DNA from 2 places in the Stenotrophomonas sp. YJH_SMC_6 genome. Region 1 is predicted to be linked to the other one. Evidence: riboswitches for the same ligand, from Rfam matches in the RefSeq annotation. Region 1 holds a riboswitch; the other holds the start of a gene.

Region 1 (11,899 bases):
CATCGGGATCATGAAGCACAGCTGCGCCACGTTGATCGCGATCTGGTGCGCGGCCGCTTCATTCGCACCCAGGCGGCCGATCAGCAGCGCGGTGACGATGAACAGGCCGCCTTCCATCAGCACGGTAATGCCGATCGGCAGGCCGGTGCGCAGCAGGTCCCAGATCGCCTTCCAGCGCGGTCCTTCGAAGTGCGAGAACAGCTGCAGGTGGGCGAAGCGCTTGGTGCGCCACAGGTAGAGGGCAAACGCCGTGGCCTGCAGCCACATCATCACCGCCGAAGCGATGCCCAGGCCTTCCGCACCCAGTTCCGGGAAACCGAGCTTGCCGTTGGCCAGCACGTAGCCCATCGGCGCCAGCACCAGCAGGCCGCCGAAGCCGAGCAGCATGGTCGGCAACGTCCAGTGCATGCCTTCGCTCAGGTAACGCATGCAGAAGTACAGGGTCAGTGCGGGCCCGCCCCAGCGCACCGCGTGCAGGAACGCGGTCGCCCCCGGCACGATGTCCGGCGCGATCCCGAACGCTGGCAGCAGCGGCGGCACCACCGTGAGGAAGGTGAACATGATCAGGCCCAGGCCCAGCGCCAGCCACAACGCCTGGCGGAACAGCGGGCCGATTTCGCGCTCGCGGCCGGCGCCGTGCAGCTGCGATACCGAGGCGGTGAGCGAGATCAGGGTGCCGATCGGGATCAGCATCGGCAGCCACAACAGCGCCGTGCCGATGGTCACCGCGGCCAGGGTCGCGGTGGCGTGGTGGCCGGCAATGACGTTGTCGACGAAGGAGATCAGACCGGTGGACACATGCCCGAGCACAAGCGGCAGGGCGAGCAGACCGGTGGCGCCGACTTCCTTGCTGAAGCGCGGCGTGGAGGTTGCAGTAGACATAAGGTGCTTGACGCGAACTACGGTTGCGCGCGAAGGGCACAGGCACCGGGTTGCGGCCGGTCATCTTACGCGCGCAGCGCGCGCATTCCCATGACATGGCGTGAATGCTGGGTTCCGGCAGGCCCCGGCATCACGCGTTGCGATCGCGTTACGAACAGAAAAAGGGGACGGAGGGGATTAAGTCGTTTCAAGCCCGACTGTGCCGAACACGACTTAATCCCCTCCGTCCCCTTTGTTTACTGGCCGGCCTGGCGCTTGAGCCAGGCGTCGCGCTCGGCGGCCGGCACGGCGAGGAACGCGCCTCGCACCGTGTCACGCTCCTGCGGTGGCGTGCGCTGCGCGACCAGGCTCAGTTGGGCCAGCTGCGCCGGGCTGAGCTGACGCAGCACGGCCAGCGCGGCCTCGCGCTGTTCCGGTGGCACGAAGCCGAACAGGCCGTGCAGCTTGGGGAACTCCAGTCCCAGCTGCGGGCCCAGCCGCCAGCCCTCGCGGAAGGCCTGGTCCTGCGCCTGGAACTGCTCGCGCAGGCGCTGCTGCTGGTCCGCCGGCAGCGCATTGAACCGCGCCGCAGCCTGCCGGATGCGCTCCCGCTCGCTCTCCGGCAGGGCGCGCCAGGCCGCGTAGTCGGCACGGCGCTGACGCTGCTGCTGGGCGTCGAGCTGGGTGAACGCAGCGGGCGTCGTGTTTGTGGTGGCCGGAGCGGGAGCCGCCGGTGAACTGCCCGGCACTGGCGGCGGCAGCGGCACGCTCAAGGTCTGCGGCGCGGCGGACAGCGACAACGGCAGGGCCAGCAGCAGGCTGGCGAACAGGGTCTTATTCATCGGCGGCAGCGGTTTCCAGCGTGGCGCTGGCCGGCTCGGGCCGGCTCGGCCTGGATTGCGATTCGTCCACCGGCAACGGGCCGCCGGCGGCGGTCCAGGCATACAGATCGGCATCGGCCACCAGCGGATAGTCGCGGTCGGCCAGCATCATGGCGTCGTCGGAAGCTTGGGCCGGGGTCGCATCCGGCGTGGCATTGACCTTGCTCGGCGGAAGCGCTTCCACCGTGACCGGGCCAGCTTCGCCCACTACCCCTTCCGGCAGTGGAGCGTCGCTACCGGATGAATGTCCTTGCCAGTAGCGCCAGCCCAGTGCCGCGGCCAACAGCACCGCCACCGTCACCAGCAGGATCACCGGGCCGCGCCAGCGCGGCCTGGCATTGGGACGCCGCCGCTTGCCCTGGGCGGCCGCACGATCATCGCGCTGCGGTGCGCGCCAGCTGGTCGCGGGAGCTTCATTGCTGGCGGCCGGCGCAGCCGGCTGCTGCAGCTGCTGCAGGCGCTTGGCCGGCAGGTCGCGGATGCGCAGCTGCACCTGTTCGGCCAGCTGGCGCCATGCCGACGCATCGGGCTGGCCGTGCGCATCACGGGGGCAGGCATCGGCCAGCAGGTGCTGGTAGCCCGCTTCGTCCTGGTCGAGCACGCGCATGGCGATACCCTCGTCCAGACTGCCGCCCACCCGCAGCAGGAGCGCCAAGCGCGGCAGCGGCCCCATTTCGCCCAGCGCGGCCAATGGCGGCAGCCACTGGCCGCCCACCGGCTCGCGCAGCGCCTGGCGCTGGCCCAGCAGGGTCCAGAAGCGGATCGGCCACTGCGCCATCGGCAGGTCGCTGGCGACCGCGGCGAAGGCGCGCATCACCGCCACCAGCGTCTGCTCGGCTCGCGCGGCATCGCCGCACTGCAGCTCAGCCACCACCAGGGCGCGGCGCTCGACGCCGCGCAGGAACGCCGACAGCGCGCCGGCCGCGGTCGAGGAAACAGGGGCGGGCACAGCCGTCATCGGTCACTCCAAAGGTCTGCCGGCATGATAGCGGCAGCCCATCGGCACCCGTAGGACTTGCGCGCGCAGGCACTTCGTGCTGCAGGTTGTGCACAGCACCACGCCCGCCTCGGGGAAAACTGCGGCATCCAGCTGAATTCACTCTGTTTCAGCAATGTTTCACACCCAAGTTGTTGATTTTGAATGACTTTGAAGTGTGGCGATTTTTTGACCAACCCAAGCGTGAGCTCGTCGCCATCGGCCTCCTGCGTTCCCGTCGACCGGTAACGCACAACGTTATCCACAGAACATGTGGATAAGACTGAATCTCCAATGGACACCGATATTTAGGTGACATTATGATTCGACGAGGGCTCCCCGGTTGTCTCTGGCCCCTGCCATCCGCGCGCGCATGGCCCGTTACACTGGCCCGATGCTTTCACCCATTCCGACCCTGCAGGTCGCCCTGCCCGTCCCGCTGCCGCGCCTGTTCGACTACCTGTCACCAGAGGGCGATGGCCCCACGGTCGCGGTCGGCTGCCGCCTGAAGGTGCCGTTCGGCAACCGCGAGCTGGTCGGCGTGGTGGTGGGGCACGGCCAGACCGATGACGGCCAGGGACTGCGCCAGGCCTTGGCCTGGTGCGACCCGCAACCGCTGCTCCAGGGCGAGCTGTGGCACAGCCTGCAGTGGCTGGCGCGCTACACCCATGCGCCACTGGGCGAGGTGCTGAGCACCGCCCTGCCGGGCCCGCTGCGCCATGGCGACGCCCTGCCCGACACCCATCACTGGGGCTGGCAGCTGACCGCCGAAGGCCGCGCCCAGCGCGAAAGACTGCGCGCCGGCAGCCGCCCCCGGCAGCTGGCCGAGCTGCTGGCCGACGCCATCGTCGATGAGGACGTGCTGGGCGAACGCATGGACGACTGGCGCACCGCCGCGCGCAGCCTGGCCAAGCGCGAGCTGGCCGAACGCGTGGCGCTGCGCGTCGCTCCGCAGCACGCGCAGCCACTGCCTGGCCCCACCCTCAACACGGAGCAGGCAGAGGCCGTGGCGGCGATCAACGCAGTCGAGGGCTTCCAACCGTTCCTGCTGGATGGCGTAACCGGCAGCGGCAAGACCGAGGTCTACCTGCAGGCCATCATCCACTGCCTTGCCCAAGGCAAGCAGGCGCTGGTGCTGGTGCCGGAAATCGGCCTCACCCCGCAGACCCTGGCACGCTTCCGCGGCCGCCTCGGCATCGCCGTGCATGCACTGCATTCGGGGTTGAACGACAACGAGCGCGCCCGGGTCTGGGCGGCGGCTTCGCGCGGCGAGGCACGGGTAATCGTCGGCACCCGCTCGGCGGTGTTCACGCCGCTGCCGCAGGCCGGCCTGCTGATCGTCGACGAGGAGCATGACGGCAGCTACAAGCAGCAGGATGGCATCCGCTACCACGCACGCGATTTCGCCCTGGTCCGGGGCAAGGCGCTGGGCGTTCCGGTGCTGCTGGGCAGCGCTACGCCTTCACTGGAGACGCTGCACAACGCCTATGCCGGGCGCTACACCCACCTGCGCCTGAAGCAGCGTGCCGGTGATGCGCGGCCACCGCGCGTGCGCATCCTTGATGTGCGCAAGCGACCATTGCATGACGGCCTCTCGGCCGACGTGCTGGCCGGCATTGGCGAGCACCTGCAGCGCGGCCAGCAGGTGCTGGTGTTCAAGAACCGCCGTGGCTATGCGCCGGTACTGCTGTGCCACGACTGCGGCTGGACCGCGCCATGCAACCGCTGCGATGCACCGATGACCGTGCATGGCGGCGGTCGTCGCCTGCAGTGCCATCACTGCGGTGCGCGGCAACCGGCGCCGCTGGCATGCCCCGCGTGCGGGAGTCTGGCGCTGCAACCGCAGGGCATCGGCACCGAGCGCCTGGAAGAACATCTCACCGCCGCCTTCGCCGACTTCCCGGTGGTGCGCATCGACCGCAGCACCACCTCGCGACGCGATGCACTGGAACAACAGCTGGCGAAACTGGGCGACCAGCCCGGCATCCTGGTCGGCACGCAGATCCTGGCCAAGGGCCACGACCTGCCCAAGCTGACCCTGGTGGTGGTGGTCGGCATCGACGAGGGCCTGTTCTCCGCCGACTTCCGCGCCAGCGAGAAACTGGCGCAGCAGCTGATCCAGGTCGCCGGTCGCGCCGGACGCGCGCGCGACCCGGGCGAAGTCTGGCTGCAGACGCATCACCCGGGGCACCCACTGCTGGAGACCCTGGTCAGCGGTGGCTACCACCCGTTCGCGCAGGCCGAGTTGAACCAGCGCCAGGCCGCAGGATTCCCGCCGTTCGCGCATCTGGCGCTGATGCGCGCCGAAGCGCAGCAGGTGGAGCATGCCAATGCATTCCTGCTGGCAGCGCGACAGCTGCTGGGCGAGCAGGACGTGGTGGAAGCCTATGGACCCATGCCGGCGCCGATGCCACGGCGCGCCGGTTACCAGCGCGCCCAGCTGCTGCTGTCTGCCGCGCAGCGGCCACCGCTGCACGGGGTGCTTTCGCAACTGGTACCGCAGCTGTATGCGCTGCCGGAAGCACGCAAGGTGCGCTGGTCGCTGGATGTGGATCCGACGGATCTTTATTGAGGGGTCAGAGCCTACCCGTCGGGTGGGATCCGACCCCGGACGCTTTCGCTTACGTCAGCGGCGACATCACGCCGCGCTGGTAGGCGGGGCGCTCGCGAAGACGGGCGTACCAGTCGGCCAGGTGCGGCAGTTCCGGACGCTGGATCGGCAGTTCGAACCAGGCATAGATCAGCGAGCCCAGCGGGATGTCACCCATCGCGAATGTCTCGCCGGACAGCCACGGCTGCTTGGCCAGGGTGGCATCGGCCATCGCCAGGTAGTCGCCGGCGCGCACGATGGCGGCATTGATCCGCGCTTCGTCGCGGTCGGCCGGGGCGGTGCGCATGATGCCCCAGATCAGGTCGGTATACAGCGGCGCCATGCGCGAGGTGCTCCAGTCCATCCACTTCTCGGCCTGGGCGCGTTCCATCGGGTCTTCGGCGTACAGCGTGCCCAGCGCGTAGCGCGCACTCAGGTAGCGCACGATGGCGTTCGATTCCCACAGCGGCAGGCCGTGGTCTTCGATCACCGGTACCAGGCCATTGGGATTCATCGCCTGGTATTCCGGCGTCTGCGTGCCGCCGTGGCTGCCACCGACCTCGATGGACTCGTACGGCAGGCCGATTTCCTCGGCACACCACAGCACCTTGCGGACGTTGCTGGAATTGCGACGGCCCCAGATCTTCAACATGCGGGTATTCCTTGCTGGCAATGCGAGCGGCAACGATACCCCTGATCGGGCGGGGTGTGTGCATGCCGGATGCGGGATCTGGCATCCGGGGATTGCCGGCCAGCGGCCGGCACTACCGGTTCCTTGCTGGCCAGCGGCCGGCATTACCGGTTCTTTTTCGGCAGCGCGCGCACGTAGGACGACTTGCCATCCTTCTTCAGTTCGAACAGGCCGATCGCTGCCAGCAGATCGCTGAGCTTGCCGTAGCCATAGTTGCGCGGGTCGAACGACGCTTGGTTGCCGATCTGGCTGCCGACCGGGCCGAGGTGCGACCAGCCATCCTCGCCCTCGGCCGCGGACACCGCGCGGCGCAGCATCTTCACCAGCCGCGTGTCGCTGCGCATTTCCGCACCGCTCTTGCGCGGGCGCGCATCGTCGTTGGCCAGCGGCTCGTTCGAGGCCTGTTCGCTGGATGCCTGTTCGGTATCCGGCACGCTGGCGTGGGTCTGGCCCAGTGCTTCCAGGTAGGTGAATTTCGAGCACGCGTTGACGAACGGCTCGGGTGTTTTCTTCTCGCCGAAACCGTACACCTTCACGCCATCGGTCAACAGGCGCATCACCATCGGGGTGAAGTCCGCATCGCTGGAGACAATGGCAAAGCCATCCAGGTTGCGCGCGTACAGCAGGTCCATGGCATCGATCACCATCGCCATGTCCGAGGCATTCTTGCCCTTGCTGTAGGCGAACTGCTGGATGGGACGGATCGCATACTCATGCAGCACCGCTTCCCACCCCTTCAGTCGCGGGCTCTTCCAGTTGCCATAGGCGCGGCGCACGTTGGCCACCCCATAGCGGGCCACTTCGGCCAACACCTCGTCGATCTTCGAGGCCGGCGCATTGTCGGCGTCGATCAACAGGGCGATGCGCTTTTCCGGTTCGCTCATGGACTCCTCGCGGGCGGTTGCCTGAACCCGAGTATCGCCGATCCACGCGGGCGCTGACGTGACAGGCAGTCGCCGTGCGAAGATGCCAGGCGCTTCCCCCAATGCCCCCACTGGAGTGAGTCGATGAGTCGCGAGCGCGTTCCCCACCTGGTTGTTGTCGGCGGCGGTTTTGCCGGTCTCTGGGCCACCCGTGCCCTGGCCCGCGAGCGCATACGCATCACCCTGGTCGACCGCCGCAACCATCATCTGTTCCAGCCGCTGCTGTACCAGGTGGCCACCGCCGGCCTGTCCGCGCCGGATATCGCTGCACCACTGCGCCATATCCTCGGCCACCAGCGCAACGTGGAAGTCCGCCTCGGCGAAGTGGTCGCCATCGACAAGCAGTCCCGGCAGATCCGCATGGCCGATGGCAGCACGCTGGACTACGACAGCCTGCTGCTGGCCACCGGCGCCACCCACGCCTACTTCGGCAACGACCAGTGGGCCGATGATGCGCCCGGCCTGAAGACGCTGGACGATGCGATCGCGCTGCGCCGCAAGCTGCTGCTGGCGTTCGAGCGTGCCGAAGCAGAACCGGACCCGGCGAAGAAGGCCGCATGGCTGAGCTTCGCGGTGGTCGGTGGCGGTCCCACCGGTGTTGAACTGGCCGGCACCCTGGCCGAGATCGCGCGGCATACGTTGCGCAACGAATTCCGCCACATCGACCCGGCCAGCGCCAAGGTGCGGCTGGTCGAGGCCGGCCCGCGCGTGCTGTCCTCGTTCCCGGAAGTACTTTCGCTGAAAGCACGCCGCCAGCTGGAAAAGCTGGGCGTGGAAGTGCTGACCGGTACCCCGGTGAGCGACATCGACAGCCAGGGCTTCACGCTCGGTGACCAGTTCGTACCGGCCCGCACCGTGGTCTGGGCCGCCGGCGTGGCCGCTTCACCGCTGGCGCGCACGCTGGACGTGCCGCTGGACCGCGCCGGCCGCGTGCCGGTGCAACCGGACCTGACCCTGCCCGATCACCCGGAGCTGTTCGTGGCCGGTGACCTGGCCGCACTGAGCCAGGCCGACGGCAAGCCGGTACCCGGCGTGGCACCCGCTGCCAAGCAGATGGGCAAATACGTGGCCGAGGTGATCCGCGCACGCCTGCACGGCAAGCCCGAGCCCGGCCCGTTCAAGTACGCCGACTACGGCAACCTGGCCACCATCGGTCGCATGGCCGCGATCGTGCACTTGGGCCGGCTGCAGCTGTCGGGCGTGCTGGCCTGGTGGTTCTGGCTGGCCGCGCACGTGTTCTTCCTGATCGGCTTCCGCAACCGCATCGTAGTGCTGCTGAACTGGGCCGTGGCGTACTGGAGCTACCAGCGCAGCGCGCGCATCATCTTCGGTGATGACCAGGAAGACCGGCGACCCCGACGGTAGTGCCGGCCGCTGGCCGGCTGCCGCGCGGTCCGTCCCCTCTCCGCAGGAAAGGGCTCTGACTCCGTCAACATCATCAATGCATGGCGTGGATCTACCGCTTCATCGGGCCGCCGGGCGCCCGCCGTTTCGACCATGCGCGGCAGAAGTCCTCCTTCCTTGCGGTGTCGGCAATCTGCGCGGCACTCCAGTTGCGGGTAATCCAGATCGTCAGTGCCGTGCTGCTCAGATGCCAGCGCAGCATGTCGTGCCGTGGCTGCCGCCAAAGATGGCGGCGGGCAATCCAGAACGCCTCCCGTTCCAACTCTGGCACCTTCTTCTTCATCGCGTCGTCGTCGAAGAACTGCGCGGCGAAACTCCAGGGATTCATCGGCTGAAATCCTGTTCGCGGTTCACTGCTGCACGCAGCCACACCACTGGGCGCACGGTCTGCTGGCTTCGGCCAACCGCCCACCAGGGCAAGCCCGAGCAGGTACAGCAGGCCAGGCAGCAGTGCGATGCCGGCGGCCAGTACGACGACGGAGACCCATGCCTTACCGGCGGCACGCATCGTGCTCACTTCGCCTTCGGTTTCGGGTACCACAACGCGTTGACGATGACCCAGCGCTGGTCGAAGCGCCCCATGTGGAAGTAATCGACGAACCACGGCGTTTCCAATCGCACCGAGGCGGCATTGCCGGTCACGTCCAGCACCGTGCAGCGGCGGTCCCATTGATCCTTCGGGGTTTTCAGCGCGCCCTGCTTCGTCAGCGCGACCAGTTCTTCCTTCGACATGCGGCGCAGGCCCAGCCGCTCGTCGGGCGTATCGCCGAGGACCGCGCGCTTGGCCAGGTCCGGGTGCAGGGAGCGGGCGACGCGCTGCGGGTCGGCCTCCAGCTGGCCGTCGACGTAGTCATGGCAGGTGGCTTCGATGGCCGCGAGGGTGGCCGGGTCGACAGCCGGACTGGTTGACGCGGAGAGAGCGAACAACAGGGCGACGGTGGACATCCGGGTCTCCAGCGCTGAGGGCTGGGCGATCATCGCATGGCGGCACAGAGGCATCCATGTATGCCATGGATCTACAGGGACCCAGCATCCACCGCCTGCAGCCAGGCCAGCTTGCGTTCCCGCGGCTGCTGCTTGAGCTGCCATTCGGCCCGCGAGGCGGCGGCCCGGTCCGGGTATTCGCGCACGGCCAGCACGCGCAGCGGTGGCCGGGCCCGGGTGTAGCGCGCGCCCTTGCCGGCCTGGTGGGCGGCGAAGCGCGCGTCCACGTCGGTGCTGATGCCGGCGTAATAGCTGCCATCGCGACATTCGAGCAGGTACAGGAACCACGGGCGGAGGGACGGGGCCATGCCCGGATTATGCCGTGCTGCACTGCAGCGGATATACTGGCGCCCGAATGCAGGAGAGAGGCGCCGCGCTGGCGCCCGCCGAAGGCGCAGGCTCCCATGATCGCTCAGGCCGGTGGGCTGGAATCCCACCAACCATGCATTCGACTCGCCGAGCTGGAGAGAGGTCACCGGGCATGCCCGGGACGATCCGCCGAAGGGGCACGCGGCCCATGCCGCTGAACTCTCAGGCAAAAGGACAGCGGGAGCGGCACCGGTCATCGTCATTCCGTCATTGCGCAGGCAATGGCGGCGTCCGCGCATGGCCGGCCCCACCGCGCCCGGAGCCTGCCCCATGTTGCTGTCCATCATCTACCTGATCGCCATTTCCGCCGAAGCCATGACCGGCGCGCTGTCCGCCGGCCGCCGCCGCATGGACCTGTTCGGCGTGGTCATGATCGCCTGCGTCACCGCACTCGGCGGTGGTTCACTGCGCGACATCCTGCTCGGCCACTACCCGCTGGGCTGGGTGAAGCATCCCGAGTACCTGGGCTTCACCGTGTGCGCGGCGCTGATCGCCACCTGGGTCGCACGCTGGATGCACCACTTCCGCCGCACCTTCCTGGTGCTCGATGGCCTGGGCCTGATCGCCTTCACCCTGATCGGCTGCTCGATTGCGCGCGAAGCCGGCCATGCGATGCCGATCGTGCTGATCGCCGGCATGCTGACCGGCGCGTTCGGCGGCGTGCTGCGCGACATCCTCTGCAACGAGGTGCCGCTGATCTTCCAGAAGGAGCTGTACGCGATCATCGCGCTGCTGACCGGCGCGGCCTACCTGTTGCTGCTGCACTGGGGCGTGGCCGACGCCACCGCGATCCTGTGCTGCCTCGGCGGCGGCTTCGCGCTGCGCCTGCTGGCGATCCACTACCGCTGGGAAATGCCGAAGTTCGTGTACCACGACGAAGTGCATTGAGGTTCGCGCGGCGGAATCCGCACCACCCCGGCGATGTACCTGGCGCTGTCGCTCATGCGCAGCGCCAGGCGCATCGCCGGTGCAGATGGGCCGGACTCCAACTCCGACCGGCCCTGATCGCGGCCGCACCCCCGCAGGCGCTGGCCGCCATCCACACACGTGCCGCACTCAAGCGGCTTCGGACACCTTCACGTCGCGACGGGCGCGCACGGCCGCGGCCAGTCGCTCCAGCACCGTCACGGTGGTGTCCCAGTCGATGCAGCCATCGGTGATGCTCTGCCCGTAGACCAGCGGTTGGCCTTCCACCAGTTCCTGGCGACCACCGACTAGATGGCTCTCGATCATCACACCGACGATGCGCTGTTCACCGTCTTCCAACTGAACGGCGATGTCCTCGATCACCTTCGGCTGGTTGTCCGGGTTCTTCAGGCTGTTGGCATGGCTGGCGTCGATCATCAGGCGCGTCGGCAGCTTGGCCTTGGCCAGCGCCTGGCAGGCCTCGGCGACACTGCCTGCATCGTAGTTCGGCTGCTTGCCGCCGCGCAGGATCACATGGCAATCCGGGTTGCCAGTGGTCGACACGATGGCGGTGCCGCCCTGCTTGGTGACCGACAGGAAGTGATGCGGATTGGAGGCCGCACCCACCGCGTCGGCGGCGATCTTCACGTTGCCATCGGTGCCGTTCTTGAAGCCGACCGGGCACGACAGCCCCGAGGCCAGTTCGCGGTGCACCTGGCTTTCGGTGGTGCGCGCACCAATGGCGCCCCAGGCCACCAGATCGGCGATGTATTGCGGCGAGATCACGTCAAGGAACTCGACGCCGGCCGGCAGGCCGAGCTTGTTGATGTCGCGCAGCAGGCCACGGGCAATGCGCAGGCCCTTGTCGATCCTGAAGCTGCCATCCAGGTCCGGGTCGTTGATCAGGCCCTTCCAGCCCACCGTGGTGCGCGGCTTCTCGAAGTACACGCGCATCACGATTTCAAGTTCCCCGGCCAGCGCGTCACGCAGCGGCTTCAGGCGCTGGGCGTACTCGATGGCGGCCTTCGGGTCGTGGATCGAGCATGGGCCAACCACCACTGCCAGGCGGTCGTCACGGCCATGCAGGATCTGGTGCAGGGCCGCGCGCGAGGCGCTGACGGTGTCGGAGGCTTCATCGTCACACGGCAGCATCGCCAGCAGCTGGGCAGGCGGTGTCAGCGGTTCGATGGTGCGGATACGCAGGTCGTCGGTGTGCGGGGGCATTGGGGGAGGTCTCCGGAACGTTGGGGGTCCCCAGCGTGGCGGCATGAAAAAAGCCGCCAGGTTCGCTGGCGGCTTTCGGGAATGCGTCTG
Region 2 (11,899 bases), on a different contig from region 1:
CACCGGTTTCGGCCTGCTCCCAGAGGATCTGCGTATCGACGTCGATCTCCTCCAGCGCATCGCCGGCAGTCACGCCCGAGGTCGCTGCCAACCGCGCCTGGACCGCCTGCAGCAACCGCTGTCCGTAGGCGGCCTGCCCGCGCGGCAGCCAGACCAGCTCGGCGCTGGAGGGCGCCTTCAGGTGCACCGCATCACCGGCCTGCGCCACCTCCAGCAGCGCCAGCGTGCGCGGTGGGTCGACCATGGCCGCCAGTTCCTCGAGGATGCCGGCCACCGCAGGCAACGCGGTTTCATCGGCCACCAGCAGCACCTGGCCGACACCGGCCGGTGGCTTCCACTCCCAGCCCTCGCTGCTCTCGGCACAGTCGGCGTCCGGGGCCAGCAGCACCACGCGGTCGCCTGGGCGGGCGTGCATGGCCCAGCGCGAGGCGGGGCCGGTTTCGCCATGGATGACGAAATCGACGTCGACCTCGCCCTGCTCCGCGCGCAACTGGCGGATGGTGTAGGTACGCATCGGCGGGCGCTTGTCGTCCGGCAGGGCCCGGTAGCGTGGGTACCAGTCTTCACCGCTGGGGACCTGCGGCACCTCCTGGCCGGGCAAGGGGAAGAACACCTTGATGCGCTGGTCAGGGCCTTCGGTCTTCATCCGCGCCACGTCGGCACCGGTGAACACCATGCGGTCCAGGGAAGGGGAAAGAACGCGGCGCTCCTTCAGCGCCACCTCGAACAGGCGGTAGGTCTGCTGCGCAGCCATGGGGAACCTCATGCAACGACCTCGGATTGGCTGGCTGTCGTGCATCCACGCACCGGCTGGCTGGAGTGCCCAGCCTAGTCCGGTCGTTCCTCTTCGCAAGCGTTGCGGGCAAAGCGGCCGGCCCTACCCCTGCGCGCTGCTCAATGGCCCGTGCAGGCCGCCTGTACCGCGCGTTCACGCTGGTGTTCCCAGTACCAGAACACGAAGCCGGCGGCGAAGAACGCGGCCTGCCCCAGCGCCAGGTGCAGCGGGCTGGCGCTGAGCAGCGGCGACACCACGCCGGCCACCACCGTGCTGATCATCAGCTGCACGAAGGCCTGCAGCGACGAGGCCAGGCCGCGCTGATGCGGGTACATGTCCAGCACCGCCAGCGCCAGGATCGGGAAGATCAATGCCATGCCCATGCCGCCCAGGAAGATCGGCAGCACCGCCCACGGCAGCACGAACTGCGGCGACAGCGCCACGTAGCCGACATTCAGCAGCACCGACAGCGCACACAGGCCGAAACCAATGGACACCTGGCGGGTGGGCGTGGTGTGCCCGGCCATGCGCCCCGACAGGAACGAGCCGGTGGTCATGCCGCCGATGGTGGGGATGAACAGCCAGGCAAAACCACCCTCGCCCAGATGCAGGTGCTGCATCACGAACACCGGCGCCGAGGAGATGTACAGGAAAATGCCGCCGAAACCGATGCTGCCGGCCAGCGCCAGGCGCAGGAACCGCGGGTTGAAACCGATGCGCACGTAATCACGCAGCAGCACGCGCGGCGACAACGGCACCCGTGCCTCCACCGGGTGGGTTTCCGGCAGGTAGCGTGCAGTGGCCGCCAGCAGGAGCAGCGCAAACACCACCAGGAACCAGAAAATCAGTGGCCAGCCGGCGCCGCTGAGCAGGATCCAGCCGCCGATGATCGGTGCGATGGCCGGAGCGATGCCGAACAGCATCGATACCTGGCTCATCAGGCGCTGCGCGTCGTGTCCGTGGTACAGGTCGCGGATCACCGCGCGGCCGACGATCATGCCGACGCCTGCTGACAGGCCCTGCAGCGCACGGAACGCCAGCAGCGTGGTCAGGTCGGTGGACAGCGCGCAGCCGACCGAAGCGCCGACGAACACCACCAGGCCACCGAGGATCACCCGCTTGCGGCCCCAGGCATCGGACAGCGGGCCGTGCGCAAGGCTCATCAGGCCGTAGAACAGCAGGTACACGCTGATGGTCTGCTGCACCGCCACCTCGTCCACCGCCAGGCGCTGGGCCAGCTGCGGGAACGCCGGGAAGATGGTGTCGATCGAGAACGGACCGAACATGGCCAGGCCGGCGAGCAGCAGGGCCATGCGGCGGGTGGAGGGAGCAACAGCGGCGGTCATGGGAAAGGCGTCCGGCAGGGCCATGCGCGGCACGCACGGCGGGCGCCGGTCCCCTGCAGCAGGGACGGCGCCAGATGAATTCGGGTATCCGCCCATCATAGGTGGGGATTGCGCCTGATGCCATGCATCAGTGCACAAAACGCACGGACGGGCCATCGGCCATTCAGGCGCGGCCTCCAGGACCGAAGGCGGCCGCCGCGCCCGCAACGGGCTATAATCGGCGGGCAACACGGTGGGAGAAGCGGAATACCGCTGCCGAAGGCGCAACGCCCGTAATCGCTCAGGCCCGATACCACCCGTAACACAACTCTGGAGAGACCGGTTCGATCCGGCGCCGAAGGGGCACGAAGCTGCGGTCCGCCGCGCTTTTAAACTCTCAGGCAAAAGGACAGAGGGGCGCCCCGCAGACCGCCGACCGGCGGCTTGTGCCCGTGCGTGTGCCCTTTCCTGACGGATCCTTCGCCATGTCCCAGAACACCCCTTCCCTGCGTGAGCTCGAGCACCACAACGCGTTCGTCGAGCGCCACATCGGCCCCAACGACGCCGAGATCGCGCAGATGCTCGACGTCGTCGGCCACGCGTCGCTGGATGCGATGACCGACGCCATCGTGCCGGCCAAGATCAAGTCGCCGGCACCGCTGGCACTGCCGGAGTCGATGACCGAAGTGCAGGCACTGGCGAAGATCCGTGCGATCGCCGACAAGAACACCGTGCTGCGCAGCTTCATCGGCCAGGGTTACTACGGTACCCACACGCCGAACGTGATCCTGCGCAACATCCTGGAAAACCCGGCGTGGTACACCGCCTACACCCCGTACCAGGCGGAAATCTCGCAGGGCCGCATGGAAGCGCTGATCAACTTCCAGACCCTGTGCGCCGACCTGACCGGCATGGAAATCGCCAACGCCTCGCTGCTGGACGAAGCAACCGCCGCCGCCGAAGCGATGACCCTGGCCAAGCGTTCGGCCAAGTCGAAGTCGGACACCTTCTTCGTGCACGACGCCGTGCACCCGCAGACCCTGGAACTGCTGCGTACCCGCGCCGAGCCCATGGGCATCGTGCTGCGCGTCGGCACCCCGGCCGAAGCGCTGGAAGCAGAAGCCTTCGGCCTGCTGCTGCAGTATCCGGACACCTTCGGCCAGGTCGGCGACTACAAGGCGCTGGTCGATGCCGTGCACGCACGCGGCGGCCTGGTGGCCGTGGCCACCGACCTGCTGGCCTTGACCCTGCTGGCTGCCCCGGGCGAATGGGGCGCGGACATCGTGGTCGGCAACAGCCAGCGTTTCGGCGTGCCGTTCGGCTTCGGTGGCCCGCACGCCGCCTTCATGGCCTGCCGTGACGCCTACAAGCGCTCGATGCCGGGCCGCCTGATCGGCGTTTCGATCGATGCCCAGGGCAACCCGGCCTACCGCCTGACCCTGCAGACCCGCGAACAGCACATCCGCCGCGAGAAGGCCACCTCCAACATCTGTACCGCGCAGGTGCTGCTGGCGGTGATGGCCTCGATGTACGCCGTTTACCACGGCCCGGAAGGCCTCACCCGCATTGCCCGCCGCACCCATCGACTGGCCTCGATCCTGGCCGCAGCGCTGCGCAATGCCGGCGTGCAGGTCGGTGGCGACTTCTTCGACACCCTGCACGTCACCGGCGTGCATGCCGATGAAATCCATGCCAAGGCACGCGCCGCCGGTTACAACCTGCGCGCGATCGACAGCGACTCGGTCGGCATCAGCCTGGACGAGACCACCACCCGCGCCGACATCGTCGCCGTGGCTGCGGTGTTCGGTGCCTCGCTGGACGTCGACGCGCTGGATGCCAGCACCGCCGACGCGCTGCCGGCCGGCCTGCTGCGCCAGTCCGCGTTCCTGACCCACCCGGTGTTCAACACCCACCACAGCGAGCACGAGCTGCTGCGCTACCTGCGTTCGCTGGCCGACAAGGACCTGGCGATGGACCGCACGATGATCCCGCTGGGTTCGTGCACCATGAAGCTCAACGCCACCGCCGAGATGATCCCGGTGACCTGGCCGGAGTTCTCGCAGATCCACCCGCTGGTGCCGGCCGACCAGGCGCTGGGCTACAAGGAACTGATCGACACGCTGGAAGCGATGCTGGTCGAATGCACCGGCTACGACGCGGTCAGCCTGCAGCCGAACTCCGGTGCACAGGGCGAGTACGCCGGCCTGCTGGCGATCCGCGCCTACCACCGCTCGCGCGGCGAAGGCCACCGCGACATCTGCCTGATCCCGGATTCGGCGCACGGCACCAACCCGGCCTCGGCGCAGATGTGCGGCATGAAGGTGGTGGTCACCAAGACCGATGCCAACGGCAATGTCGATGTTGAAGACATCCGCCTCAACGCCGAGAAGTACAGCGACCGCCTGGCCGCGATCATGATGACCTACCCGTCCACGCACGGCGTGTTCGAGGAAGAGGTGGTCGAGATCTGCGAGATCATCCACCAGCACGGCGGCCAGGTGTACACCGACGGCGCCAACATGAACGCCCTGGTCGGCGTGGCCAAGCCCGGCAAGTGGGGTTCGGACGTTTCGCACCTGAACCTGCACAAGACCTTCTGCATCCCGCACGGCGGCGGCGGCCCGGGCGTCGGCCCGTGCGCGGTCAAGGAACACCTGGCCCCGTTCCTGCCGGGCAAGCTGGGTGACAACGGCCCGGTCGGCATGGTCAGCGCCGCCAGCTTCGGCAGCGCCTCGATCCTGCCGATCAGCTGGATGTACATCGCGATGATGGGCCGCGAAGGCCTGCGTAAGGCCACCCAGGTCGCGCAGCTCAACGCCAACTACATCGCCAAGCGCCTGGCCCCGCACTTCAAGACCCTGTACACCGGCCGCAACGGCCTGGTGGCACACGAGTGCATCCTAGACGTACGCCCGCTGGAGAAGACCAGCGGCATCGGCGCCGAGGACGTCGCCAAGCGCCTGATCGACTTCGGCTTCCACGCCCCGACCCTGAGCTTCCCGGTGGCCGGCACGCTGATGGTCGAACCGACCGAGAGCGAATCGCTGCACGAGCTGGACCGCTTCATCGACGCGATGATCCAGATCCGCGAGGAGATCACCGCGATCGAAGACGGCCGTCTGGACCGCGAGGACAACCCGCTGAAGAACGCGCCGCACACCGCCACCGCGGTGACCGCCAGCGAGTGGACCCACGCCTACCCGCGCGAACTGGCTGCCTTCCCGCTGGCCAGCCTGAAGCAGAGCAAGTACTGGCCGCCGGTGGCGCGCGTCGACAACGTGTACGGCGACAAGAACGTGATGTGCGCCTGCATCCCGGTCGATGCCTACAAGGATGATGAAGTCGAGGCTTGATTCCTCGCGGCATCGGTAAAGAGAACGGCCCGCGCAAGCGGGCCGTTTTCATGAGGGCGGGTGGACCAGGGTCCACATCCACGGTAATCCCGATCACGGGTCCGGCATCTGCCCCAGGCTCAACTGCCACGACACGCCGAAGCGATCCTGTACCCAGCCGTAGCGGTTGCTGAAGTCATAGTCGCCCACCGGCATCAGCCAGTGGCCGCCCTCGCCCAGCACGCGCGCGGCGCGCTCGAACTGCTCGGCGCCGGAGCACTCGACGAACAGCGAGATCGACGGGCTGAAGGTGAAATCGTGCACGTCCAGGCTGTCAAAGCACAGGTAGTGGGTGCCACCGAGCAGGAAGATGGCCTGTCGGACCTGCCCGGGCACGCCGGCACCGGCGCCGTCCGGATGGCGCTGCATTGCCAGCAGGCGGAAATCGGCGAAGGCCTCGGCGTACAGGGCCAGGGCGGCCTCGGCCTGGCCGGTAAACATCAGGAAGGGGCGACTGCGCAGCATGCGGTACTCCCGGTCGACGGGCCGATGACGGCCCACACGATCAGGATGGCACGGCGGATGTGCAGCCCCCGTGGTAGTGCCGGCCGCTGGCCGGCAGCTTCAGTCACGCCTCGCGCATGCGCCGCGCGATGGCGCTGCCGGCGGCGATCGTGGCGGTCAGCGCCACCATCGACAGGAACTGCAGGCGGGTGTGCGACTCGCTCAGCAGCAGGCCGAAGATCAGCGCCAGGATCGCCAGCGCGCAGCAGGTCAGCCACGGGAAGCCCGCCATGCGGAACGGCAGCCGGGTACCCAGGCGATCCGCGCGGCGCCGCAACACCAGTTGCGAGACCAGCGACAGCGTCCACACCAGCAGGCAGGTGGAACCGACGATGTTCAGCAGCACCGGCAGCACCCGGTCCGGGAACAGCAGTTCCATCACCGTGGCGGCGAAACCGAACAGCACGCTGGCCAGCACGGCAATCACCGGCACCTGGCGCGGATCGGTCCAGCCCAGCACCGCCGGCGCTTCGCGGCGCTGCGCCAGTGAATACATCATGCGCGAGGCGCCGTAGAGGTTGGCATTGAGTGCCGACAGCAGCGCGATCACCGCGATCAGGGTGATGGCGGTGCCGGCGCCCGGAATACGGGCAATGTCCAGCACGGCGGCGAACGGCGACTTCAACGCTTCGCTGGTCCACGGCACGACGGCGATGATCACGCTCAGCGAGCCGATGTAGAACACCAGGATGCGCCACGCCACGGTGCGGATGGCACGGGCGATGCTGCGCTCCGGATCTTCAGTCTCTGCCGCCGCAACGGCGACGATCTCGGTGCCACCGAAGGCAAAAACGACAACCAGCAGTGCAGCGCCAATACCGGCCAGGCCCTTCGGTGCGAAGCCACCATGCTCGGTGAAGTTGCTCAGGCCCGGCGAGGTCACCTGCGGCAGCCAGCCCATCAGCAGCGCCACGCCGATGGCGATGAAGGCCAGGATCGCCGCCACCTTGAGGATGGCGAACCAGAATTCGAACTCGCCGAAGTTCTTCACCCCGAGCAGGTTGATCGCGGTGAAGAACAGCATGAAGGCCAGCGCCGCCATTGGTACAGGTACTGCTGGCCAGACGGTGGCCAGCAGCCCGGCCGCTCCCACCGCCTCGGCGGCGATCACGATCACCAGCTGCACCCACCACAACCAGCCGACGGTGGCACCGGCGGTGGCGCCCATGGCATCGGCGGCATAGACCGAGAACGCGCCGCTGGTCGGTTTGGCCGCCGCCATTTCGCCCAGAGCGTTCATCACGATGATCACCAGCGCGCCGGCGACCAGATACGACACCAGGACCGCCGGACCGGCCGCCTGCACACCCACGCCCGAGCCGAGGAACAGGCCAGCGCCGATGGCGCTGCCCAGGCCCATCATGATCAGCTGGCGGGGCTTGAGCGAATGTCCGAGGCGGGACGGCGAAGCGGTCGGAATCGAGTTGGGCATCGGCAGGGCTGGCGGCGGGCTACAGGGGCGACACCTTACCCTGTCCCATGCCCGCGGGGATAGGCACAGCGCAGCAGGCGGCTCAGGCCAGTGCCGGCTCTCCGACACTGCCACCAATACGGGCGCGGTAGGCACGCGGCGAGAAACCGGTTTCAGCCTTGAACTTGCGGGTAAAGGCGCTCTGGTCGCTGAAACCGCAGGCCTGGCCGATGCTGGCGATGCTCTCGTCACCGTGCAGCAGGTGCATGGCCATCTGGATCCGCAGCCGGGTCAGCACCTGCTGCGGGGTCATCTGGAACACCTTGCGGAAGCTGCGCTCCAGCTTGGACAGCGAGAAGCCGGTGATGTCCAGCAGGGTCTGCATGCGCACGTTCTCGGCGTAGTGCGCGTTGAGGTGGGCCAGCGCCAGCCGCAGCTGCTCGTACTGGGTACCCAGGCTGTCCTTCTGGCCAAGGTCGCGGGAAATGCCGATCAGGCCCTCGATGGCCCCATCGACCACCAGCGGGCGCTTGCAGGTCAGGCACCAGCCCGGTTCGCGGTTGGCGAACAGGTGCAGCTCCATCAGGTTCTCGATCACCTCACCGGCCAGCACGCGGGCGTCCTGGTCCACGTAGTCGGCGCTCAGCCCGGTCGGGTAGATCTCCGCCGCGGTACGCCCGATCACGTCCTTGCGGGCGCGCAGGCCCAGCCGCCGCAGCATGGTCTGGTTGACGTGGGTGTAACGCCCCTGAAGGTCCTTGATGAAGAACAGCACATCCGGGATGGCGTCGAACAGGGCTTCGATGTCGGCGGGCTCGACTCGCATGGAGCAAGCATACCCGAGCCTGCTTTTGCCTGTACGTTCACCTTTGCCGGACCTCGGTTTAACGGGCCCGGTTCCAGTGTCGTGGTTCTCTTTGAGCATCCGGAGCCAACGTCAATGGCCGCCAGCAAGCCGACCGGCAAGCGCGCAACCACCCACGCCGAGAACCACCACCGCGGCAACGGCGATGAACTGCACCAGCAGGCCGGGGGCAGTCATCCGGCGATGACCACCGATCAGGGCATCCCGGTGGCAGACAACCAGAACTCCCTGCGGCAGGGACCTCGGGGGCCTACGCTGCTGGAGGACTTCATCCTGCGCGAGAAGATCACCCACTTCGACCATGAGCGCATTCCCGAGCGCATCGTGCACGCCCGCGGCAGCGCTGCGCATGGCTACTTCGAGTTGACCCGATCACTGAAGGCGCATACCCGCGCGCGCATCCTGACCGAGGTTGGCGTGAAGACACCCGTGTTCACCCGCTTCTCGACCGTGGCCGGTGGCGCAGGTTCGGTGGACACCCCGCGCGACGTGCGCGGCTTCGCGGTGAAGTTCTATACCAGGGAGGGCAACTGGGACCTGGTCGGCAACAACATCCCGGTGTTCTTCATCCAGGACGCCATGAAATTCCCGGACCTGGTGCACGCGGTGAAGATGGAACCGGACCGTGCCTTCCCGCAGGCCGCGTCGGCCCATGACACGTTCTGGGACTTCATTTCGCTGATGCCCGAATCGATGCACATGATCATGTGGGCGATGAGCGACCGCGCCATACCGCGTTCGCTGCGGATGATCGAAGGCTTCGGTGTGCACAGCTTCCGCCTGCTGAACGAGGCCGGCGAGTCAACGTTCGTCAAGTTCCACTGGCGGCCCAAGCTGGGTATCCAGTCCACGGTCTGGGACGAAGCATTGAAACTGCAATCGGCCGACAATGACTTCCATCGCCGCGACCTGTTCGAGGCCATCCAGCGCGGCGACTTCCCGGAATGGGAACTGGCGGTGCAGTTGTTCACCGAAGAAGACGCCGACGCATTCCCGTTCGATCATCTGGACCCCACCAAGATCATTCCCGAATCGCTGGTGCCGTTGCAGGTCATCGGGCGCATGGTGCTGGACCGCTGGCCGGACAACTTCTTCGCCGAGACCGAGCAGGTGGCTTTCTGCCCGGCCAACGTGCCACCGGGCATCGACTTCAGCAACGACCCGCTGCTGCAGGGGCGCCTGTTCTCCTACCTGGACACCCAGCTGCTGCGCCTGGGCGGCCCGAACTTCCACCAGATCCCGGTGAATGCGCCCAAGTGCCCGTTTGCCAATCATCAGCGCGACGGCCACATGCAGATGCAGGTTCCCAAGGGTCGGGTGGCCTACGATCCCAGTTCGCTGCAGGAGGACACCCCGCGCGAGACGCCTGCCGGATTCCGCAGCCATGCCAGCGCCGACGATGGCCGCAAGGGTCGCACCCGCGCGGAGAGTTTCGCCGACCACTACAGCCAGGCCCGCATGTTCTTCCGCAGCCTCGAAAAGCCGGAGCAGGCGCACTTGGCATCGGCGCTGGTGTTCGAGTTGTCCAAGGTGGAAACGCTGAAGGTGCGGGTACGCACCGTCAGCCACCTGCGCAACATCGATGACTCACTGGCGCAGCGCGTGGCCGATGGTCTGGCGTTGCCTGCACTGCCCGACCCGGCGCCGACCGCTACCCCAGTGCGGGACATGCCCCCCGCCCCCGAAGTGCGGGTGATCGGTCGCAACAAACCCACCCTGCAAGGGCGCTGCATCGGCATCCTGTTCGATGAGGGTTCTGATGCCCGGATCATTGCCAGCCTGAGCAAGGCAGCCAGGAAAGCAGGTGCGGATGTGAAGCTGGTCGCCCCCAGAGTGGGTGGCGCCACGCTCAGCGATGGCGCGCTGCAGGCGGCGGATGGGCAACTGGCGGGCACCCCGTCGGCCGTGTTCGATGCAGTAGCCGTGGTGCTCAGCCCGGAAGCGGCGAAGGCCTTGTCGAAAGAGAGTGCAGCCATCGAATTCGTCAGCCAGGCGTGGGCGCACCTGAAGGCCATCGCCAGCGATGCGGGCGGCCAGACGCTGCTGAAGGCGGCAAGGGTCGGCAACGACGCCGGCATCGTCGAAGCGGAAGACGCCAAGGCATTCCTGGCGGCGGCCGCCACCCGCCAGTGGGCGCGCGAACCCAAGCTGCGCCTGCTGGCCTGACTACAACAACAGGAGAACTGTCATGCCCCGTGGTGACAAATCCGCATACTCCGATAAACAGAAGCGCCAGGCCGAGCACATCGAGGAAAGCGAGCGCGAGCGCGGTGCCAGCGAAGGCACGGCCGAGCGCATTGCCTGGGCGACCGTGAACAAGCAGGATGGTGGTGGCAAGCGTAGCGGCAGCGCGCGCAAGGGTACGAAGAAGGCGACCAGCAAGAAGGCTGCCAAGAAGGCGCCTGCCAGGAAGTCGGGCACAAAGAAGGCCACGACCAAGACGACGGCGGCGAAGAAGGCACCTGCGAAGAAGACGACAGCCAGGAAGGCGGCGGCAAAGAAGGCACCGGCTCGCAAGACAGCCACAAAGAAAACCGCAAAGAAGACAGCGGCCAAGAAGGCCGGTACAGCCGCCTCGCGCAGTGCTGCAGCGAAGAAGGCGGCGAAGACACGTGCGGCGAAGAAGACCGTGCGCAAGGTGGCGGCGAAGAAGGCCGCGCGTACCCGCGCGCGCGGCTGAGTCCTTCGATCAGGGCGACAGCGTCCTCATCCACGCGGCAACTTCGGCTGCGGCTGCGTCAGCGCGTGCCTGCAGCAGCAGATGCGGCCCTTCCAGCGAAACATGCCGGGCATCCGGCAAAAGGGCCTGCAGTTCTGCCACGCTGGGCGGCCACAGCAGGCGGTCATGGCACGCGTGCAGGCACAGCGTCGGCACGTCGATTGCCGGCAGCAATGCGCGTACGTCGACGCGCAGGGTCGCTGCGGCGCGTTGCCGCAGTGTGGCCGCCGGAATCCGGGCCAGCGCATCGCGCAGCATCGACAGGTGCTCGCGGGTGCGCCACCGCCCCAGCAGAAGGCGCGCCAGCAACGCCACGGGAGGCAGAGGCCAGGCCGGCGTCAGCAGGGCTGCGCTGGCTGCCGGCAATGGCACCGGCCGACACGCAAAGGTCGCGGCAAGCACCAGTCCGCGCAGCCCGGCGGGCTGTCGCGTGGCCAGTTCAACCGCCAACGGGCCCGAGAAGGACTCGGCAAGCAGGATGAAGGGATGGCCGGGCAGCTGCGACCACAGCCGTTGGGCCAGCGTGGCGTGATCCTGCCCTCCCTGCGCAGGCAGCGTAATCGCCTGCGTCGTCAGCCCATGAGCCTGGAGTGCTGACAGAAACGGGATCGACAGCCTGCCGGAGCCATCCAGCCCGGGCAGCATCAGCACGTGCTGCGGCGTGGGTGATGCTGAATCACAGCCCGGCTTTTCCTCGCTCCCGATTCCCATGTCACCTCCTTTGCTGGCAAGCATCGCCCACATCGGCAGGCAGCGGAACCTCCGCTCCGGCTCTCCTGCTGCTTTGCCGGTCAAGGTTGAGCGATACTGCCCGCTCTGCCGCGGGACGCGGCTGCCAAGGAGAGCCTCTGATGCGATGGACCTACGCGCTGGCCATGATGGCCATGATGCTGCCACTGAACAGTTCC

What was found. Region 1 has a riboswitch for glycine ahead of AC5P9N_RS05610 (trimeric intracellular cation channel family protein). Riboswitches for the same ligand answer to the same signal wherever they lie in the genome.
Region 2: it holds a riboswitch for glycine, as region 1 does, so the genes downstream of both, gcvP (aminomethyl-transferring glycine dehydrogenase) here and AC5P9N_RS05610 (trimeric intracellular cation channel family protein) in region 1, are expected to answer to the same signal.

What each region holds. Positions count from the first base shown of each region.
Region 1 covers NZ_JCAFUM010000004.1:121,295-133,193, forward strand. Annotated here, with positions in the region: gene AC5P9N_RS05560 (MATE family efflux transporter) at 1-882, opposite strand, end outside; gene AC5P9N_RS05565 (DUF3106 domain-containing protein) at 1,119-1,703, opposite strand; gene AC5P9N_RS05570 (hypothetical protein) at 1,696-2,700, opposite strand; gene AC5P9N_RS05575 (primosomal protein N') at 3,113-5,290, shown strand; gene AC5P9N_RS05580 (glutathione S-transferase family protein) at 5,340-5,960, opposite strand; gene AC5P9N_RS05585 (NYN domain-containing protein) at 6,104-6,883, opposite strand; gene AC5P9N_RS05590 (NAD(P)/FAD-dependent oxidoreductase) at 7,007-8,287, shown strand; gene AC5P9N_RS05595 (hypothetical protein) at 8,379-8,834, opposite strand; gene AC5P9N_RS05600 (nuclear transport factor 2 family protein) at 8,840-9,271, opposite strand; gene AC5P9N_RS05605 (GIY-YIG nuclease family protein) at 9,343-9,618, opposite strand; glycine riboswitch at 9,659-9,748, shown strand; glycine riboswitch at 9,762-9,867, shown strand; gene AC5P9N_RS05610 (trimeric intracellular cation channel family protein) at 9,950-10,567, shown strand; gene AC5P9N_RS05615 (3-deoxy-7-phosphoheptulonate synthase) at 10,736-11,809, opposite strand.
Region 2 covers NZ_JCAFUM010000018.1:57,795-69,693, forward strand. Annotated here, with positions in the region: gene AC5P9N_RS19530 (siderophore-interacting protein) at 1-754, opposite strand, end outside; gene AC5P9N_RS19535 (multidrug effflux MFS transporter) at 895-2,121, opposite strand; glycine riboswitch at 2,421-2,523, shown strand; gene gcvP (aminomethyl-transferring glycine dehydrogenase) at 2,586-5,453, shown strand; gene AC5P9N_RS19545 (VOC family protein) at 5,547-5,957, opposite strand; gene AC5P9N_RS19550 (amino acid permease) at 6,061-7,428, opposite strand; gene AC5P9N_RS19555 (helix-turn-helix transcriptional regulator) at 7,511-8,233, opposite strand; gene AC5P9N_RS19560 (catalase) at 8,348-10,438, shown strand; gene AC5P9N_RS19565 (hypothetical protein) at 10,461-10,952, shown strand; gene AC5P9N_RS19570 (alpha/beta fold hydrolase) at 10,962-11,702, opposite strand; gene AC5P9N_RS19575 (hypothetical protein) at 11,843-11,899, shown strand, end outside.